Cytobacillus luteolus: one gene and its partner. Each later gene encodes a partner of the first gene's protein in a complex. Links are inferred from orthologs where the notes say so. Each region holds a gene or a part of one and is shown on either strand. Other genes may lie near its edges.

Evidence for each region. Proteins that work in one complex are often made in the same cells at the same time.
Region 2: the proteins of J2Z26_RS08475 (region 1) and J2Z26_RS14680 are in contact, whole or in part, in a crystal structure (PDB 3TUF), measured with the Bacillus subtilis proteins. The link is inferred for Cytobacillus luteolus from one-to-one orthologs.

What each region holds. Positions count from the first base shown.
Region 1 is NZ_JAGGKM010000003.1:17,447-20,408, forward strand. The notes cover bases 1-2,899. They hold J2Z26_RS08475 (SpoIIIAH-like family protein), read left to right. Parts: upstream 1-1,105; coding sequence 1,106-1,693; downstream 1,694-2,899. Other genes in these bases: spoIIIAF (stage III sporulation protein AF), read left to right, coding at 1-430; spoIIIAG (stage III sporulation protein AG), read left to right, coding at 434-1,105; J2Z26_RS08480 (methyl-accepting chemotaxis protein), read right to left, coding at 1,738-2,899. Also shown: more of J2Z26_RS08480, read right to left, coding at 2,900-2,962. UniProt on the Bacillus subtilis protein: Involved in forespore engulfment. Forms a channel with SpoIIIAH that is open on the forespore end and closed (or gated) on the mother cell end.
Region 2 is NZ_JAGGKM010000005.1:14,564-17,485, forward strand. The notes cover bases 1-2,859. They hold J2Z26_RS14680 (stage II sporulation protein SpoIIQ), read left to right. Parts: upstream 1-942; coding sequence 943-1,776; downstream 1,777-2,859. Other genes in these bases: spoIID (stage II sporulation protein D), read left to right, coding at 1-330; J2Z26_RS14675 (VanZ family protein), read right to left, coding at 379-768; J2Z26_RS14685 (PLD nuclease N-terminal domain-containing protein), read left to right, coding at 1,966-2,163; J2Z26_RS14690 (ABC transporter ATP-binding protein), read left to right, coding at 2,167-2,859. Outside these bases: more of J2Z26_RS14690, read left to right, coding at 2,860-2,922. UniProt on the Bacillus subtilis protein: Involved in forespore engulfment and required for anchoring membrane proteins on the forespore side of the septal membrane. Forms a channel with SpoIIIAH that is open on the forespore end and closed (or gated) on the mother cell end.

The DNA of each region.
Region 1 (2,962 bases):
TTTAAGGGTTTCACCGCAAAATAATGAAAAAAATATAGAAAATTTAATAGAAATTAAGAAAAAAGAAATACAAGCCTCAAACCGTGCATATATTTTAGAAGAAATGGCTGTCCAAATGAAAACTGAAGTGGAAGAGGAGATGGTGCAGGAATATGGTTTGACTGTTGAAAAGGTACTTCTTTTTCCAAAAGAAGAAAGCATAGAGATTACCTCACCCGATGATTTGAGCTCAATCGAGGTAGTTCTCTCAAAGCTAGACAAAGATCCAAATGCGGTTGCGGTTGTAAAGCCAGTTATTATTGACACCTCCAAACAGACACAAATTGAAACCAATCAACCAATTGTAAAAGAAATTGCTAGTTATCTAGCTAGTATTTGGGGATCTAATCCAGAACAAATAGTCGTATCTGTGGAAGGGGGGAAGAAATAGCAAATGGGGAAGGAACAAGGATTTTTAGAAACAATTAAAAAGATGTTTAATCAATCAAAAGAAGATCAGTCCGATCCTCCAACAAAAAAGCCACCTAAGTATCATTATTTGCTACTCGTTTTAGCACTGGGTATTGGGTTTATGCTAGTTAGTAATTTATTGAACAGCAATAATCAACCCCAATCTTCTATGCCAGTAACAAAACAAGAAAGCGTAGATGAGCCAACATTTGGACAGAAAAAAGATTTAGAGCAAGCGGCTATTTCTGAATACGAGGTTCGCTATGAGAACCAGCTAAAAGAAGCATTGGAAACAATTGTAGGTGTGAGTGATGTATCTGTGGTCGTTAATGTTGATGCCACGGAAACGAAGGTTTTACAAACCAATACTATTACTAACAGCCAATCGACGGATGAAACCGATCGTGAGGGTGGAAAACGTAAGGTAGAGGATCTGTCGAAGGATGAGCAAGTTGTCATTATTAGGCAAGGTGAAGAAGAAACACCAATTGTTATTAAAATTGAAAAGCCAGCCATTAGGGGTGTACTTGTTGTCGCCAAAGGGGTTGACAACATTCAAATAAAAAAAATGGTGGTAGAGGCTGTTACGAGAGCACTAGATGTACCTAGTCATAGAGTGGCAGTTTTACCTAAAAAGTCTAAGGGGGAATCATAAATGTTATTAAAAAAGCAAACAGTTTGGTTATTAACAATGTTAAGTTTAGTGGTGGTTCTATCAGTCTATTACATTACGTCTCCAGAAGGTGCACCAGAGGATTTTGCATTTGAACAAGAAGGTGTGAATGAAACTGCAGAAAATACAGATGTAACAACAACAGCTGAAGGCGAAGAAGGTATGGAAGTAACAATTGAAGAAGCTGAAGATGGAACTGCTATTTCAACAATCTCTAGTGATGAGCTATTTGCACAACTTCGTATGGATATTGAGGATAAGAGAGCTGAGTTAAGAGAGCAACTAACAGCTGTTGTAGCTTCAAGTGAAGTTTCTGCTGAAGAGAAAAACATGGCTATGGAAAAAATGCAAGAGTTAACAGAAATCGCAATTAAAGAGTCAACAATTGAAACACTAATTAAAAGCAAAGGTTATGCTGACGCTCTAGTAAGAGCTGACGGTGGTAAAGTAAGAATTACAGTTAAGGCAAAAGAGCATAACAATGCAGCTGCAAACGATATTTTATTACTAGTTGCAAGTGAGTTAGGTGAGCTACAAGATGTAGCTGTAACTTTCGAGCCTGCTGAATAATAAAACGTAAAGAAACCGGCAAACATTATTGCCGGTTTTCTTCGTTAATCTTTATACAACTGTAATAATTGCTGTACAGATTTATCTGTCTTGGAAGCAGACTCTGATAAATCATAATGTTGTTTTGTCTGTTCTGTAATTGTTGAAGCTATTTCTTCTAAGGTAGCATTTGCCTCTTGAATAATACTACTAAATTCATTTACTGCTATACCAATAGAATTTGTTGTTTTTTCGATAGAGCTACTTAATCCGTCAAATCCAAGGATATCGTCTTTTAATTCATCGATGGAGCTACTAATTTGTGAGAAAGCTAGATCTGTTTGTTTTACCAAATTTAAATTTTCACTCATATTCTTAGAAGTCATTTCCATGTTTTCTTGTGTTTCCTTTGTCTCAGAAATGACATTCGATAAATTATCCGAGATTTGGGATGCTGTTTTTGCAGTTAGCTCTGCAAGTTTACGAACCTCACTTGCAACAACCGCAAATCCTTTTCCACTTTCCCCAGCACGTGCTGCTTCAATTGAGGCATTTAAAGCTAGTAAATTTGTTTGTGAGGCAATTTCCTGAATAGACACTGTAAAATGCGACGTCTCTTGAATTTTAGTTGCCAAACTCCCAATTTTGCGATTCATTTCTAGTAATAGTGTGTTGAATGAGGTAATTGCATCTAGTAAGCTTTTTGTAACTTTAGTTCCATCTGAAGAAATGTTTGATGTATATTCAGCTTTATTTTTTAGTTCAGAAGCAGAGTTTACCATTTGAACAACCAATTGATTAGCGTGCTCTAATGAGTTTGTAATGTCATAAATTGTGCTTGTTTGATTTTGTACGCCTGATGCGATTTCAGAAATAGCAGTGTCCATTTTCTCAGATGCAAAGTAACTTTCCTTACTTTGATTACTCACTTGTTTAATGGTTGTAGAGATAATCGCAGTATGATCCTCTAGTTGCTTCCTTCTTTCTAAGTCATTAACAAGCATTTCCTCAGTCTTTGACTGAGCTAACAAGATATTTTTAGACAACTGGTCAGCCATTTTTAATTGAAAGGATAGTAGAATTGTTACTAGTAAAAATAGGAGATAGATGGTTCCATAATTTTTTGTTTCTAACACTAGTTCAGAATGATGCAAATAGGTAAAAACAGTTAATATTAGTAACCCCAAACCAGCTCCAAGAAAGAGAGTAGAGCGCTTCATGTAAATGGCAGACGTAGCTAAAATAAAATAAACGAGAAAATAAGCTGTTGGCGAGATACTACTTTGCATA
Region 2 (2,922 bases), on another replicon or contig:
CTGGGGAATGATAGTACCATTGGAAAAGTGATATCAAGAACTCCTGGCAAGCGTGTAGGAGAAGTAGAAATTGGCAATAAAAAGTTTACCGGACGTCAAATCCGTGAATTGCTCGAATTACGCTCATCAGATTTCGAATGGAAACGCAGCGGCAATAATATCGTTATCTCAACAAAAGGCTATGGCCACGGTGTGGGCATGAGTCAATATGGAGCCAATGGAATGGCAGCTGAAGGGAAAACTCACGAACAAATTATTTCACACTACTACCAAGGCGTCCAAATCACTTCAGCAGACACATACATTACAAAATTCACAGCCAAACAATAACAACAGGGGCCTGACCCCCACTGCGTTAAAGCTTTAACGCGCTGGGGGTCAGGCCCCTTTTTTTGTCAAGTAGAAGCGGCGAATTAAATAGTAGGCTACAAGTACTCCGATTGTATCTTTAACGATGTCGATGACAGTTGCTGAACGGTATGGAACAAAATATTGATGTAATTCATCAATAAATCCATAGGAGATGGCAATTGCAGCAGCAATCTTGCTTGTTTTATGGGTTAGCTTCCCATCAACAGCAAAGGAAAGAACAAATAGGAGATACAGAATACCAAACGCAATTAAGTGAAGAGACTCCTTAAATGCTCGGTCCCATGAATAAGGTGTATCAATAACTGCATCGTGAGGCAGACTCGACAGAATCCATATTAACCCCATATAGACGAAGGGAGCGATTTTAATACTGAAATACATAATACGTTTGAACAAATGAGAAACCTCCTAATATCGCTTAATAAACCCCTCTAAGTATATCATTTTCAAAGAAATTTTAGCTTTTATGTATATTATTTTGATTTTGTCGAAAAATAATCGAAAAAAAGTTTTTAAGAGATGTATATAAAATGCTAGATTTGTTCAGAATGATTGCTGAGGTGATGAAACATGAGAGAGGAAGAAAACAAACGTACTTCTCAAAATTCAAGTTCAAATTTACAACGTTTTTTCAAAAAGCGTTGGGTGTTTCCGGCAATTTATTTAGCTAGTGCAGCAATTATTCTGACAGGTGTGTTATGGTTCCAAAGTGCAAACAATGATGTAGCAGACGATGAGCCAAACATCAACGAGGAACTACCAGGAACAGCACAAAATGGTGAACCAGCTGTACCGGTAAACTCAACAGTCGAAAACTTTGCAATGCCTGTACTTGATGAAGACGCGGTTGAGATTCACAAGCAATTCTATGATGCAGATGGTAGCAAAGAAGATCAAGAAGCAGCGCTAGTATCCTATGAAAACACGTACTATCCGAACAAAGGAATTGACATCGTAGCGAAAGATGGAAAAAGCTTTGATGTAGCAGCTTCACTATCTGGTACAGTTGTCAGATCTGAACAAGATTCTTTATTTGGAAACATTGTTGAAATCGAGCATGCAGAAGGTGTGGTCACAGTATACCATTCACTTGCTGATGTGATGGTTGAACAAGGTGACCGTGTAGATCAAGGTCAAGTGATTGCTAAAGCTGGAAAAAATCTATTTAACAAAGATGCTGACACACATGTTCACTTTGAAATTCGAAACAATGGTGTAGCAGTAAATCCAATCGAGTTTTTTAACCAACCACTAACTTCTTTAGAACAAGAAGAGAGTGCATCAAAACAACCAGCTGAACAAGCAGAAGAAAATACAGAAGATGCTGAAGAAACACCAGCAGATGAAGATAAATCAGAACAAGACGAAAATACAGATGCCTCAATTGGCATGGCAACCGTCTAAACTGACACAAAAAGCCTACCCCTAACCGGGTAGGCTTTTTTGTGTCATCTGGGGCCTGACCCCCGGTGCGTTAACGCATCACCGCGCCGGGGGTCAGGCCCCAAAATAAAAAATTTTATTTTTCATTGAACTTTTTTACTGCGTCCATCGTATTATCTTCGGATAAACAAATTGAGGGGGAAGATGATGATGGCAGAACTTGCACAGTTAAATTGGGCGTTACTTGCACCAATCGCAATAATACAATTAATTTTAATGGTGACAGCATTGGTAGATTTGATTCGAAGTGAGGAAACGAATGGTCCTAAGTTGCTTTGGGTGTTACTGATTTTATTTGTCAGTATGATTGGACCAATTCTTTACTTTGTTGTTGGAAGGAAGAAATAGAGTATGTCATTAGTTACAATTAGCAATCTTACAAAATCGTTCGGAAAAGAAAAAGCTGTGAACAATGTCTCTTTTGAGATCAAAAAAGGAAGTTGTATCGCCTTACTTGGACCGAATGGTGCAGGTAAAACAACAACACTACGAATGCTTGCGGGAATTATTAAGCCAACAAGTGGTTCGATTCAATTTACAGGAATGGAAAAGGGAGATCATCGTCAACATATTGGTTATTTACCTCAGCATCCGGTATTTTATAACTGGATGACGGCTGAAGAATTCCTATTATATGTGGGTCAACTTGCCCATCTATCAAAAAAAGAAGCAAAAGCAAAAACGGATGAGTTACTAGAATTAGTAGGTCTAGTAGATGCAAAGAAAAAGAGAATTCGTGGATTTTCAGGTGGAATGAAGCAACGCTTAGGAATTGCTCAAACAATGATTCATAATCCAAGGCTTATCATGCTTGATGAACCCGTTTCAGCTCTTGACCCTGTAGGTCGCCGTGAAGTGATTGAAATGATGAGAGAGCTTAAGAAACAAACTACCATCCTTTTTTCAACGCATGTCCTACATGATGCTGAGGAGGTATGTGATGATATTGTTATTATCCGTAAGGGTGAGGTTGCTTTGGAAGGAACGTTACCAGAGCTTAGACGCAATCATCAACAACCGCTGCTAACAGTATCAGCTGAAGAAAATATTCAAGACTGGCTTACTAGTATTAAAGAATATGATTGGGTATCAAGTATGAATTCAGAT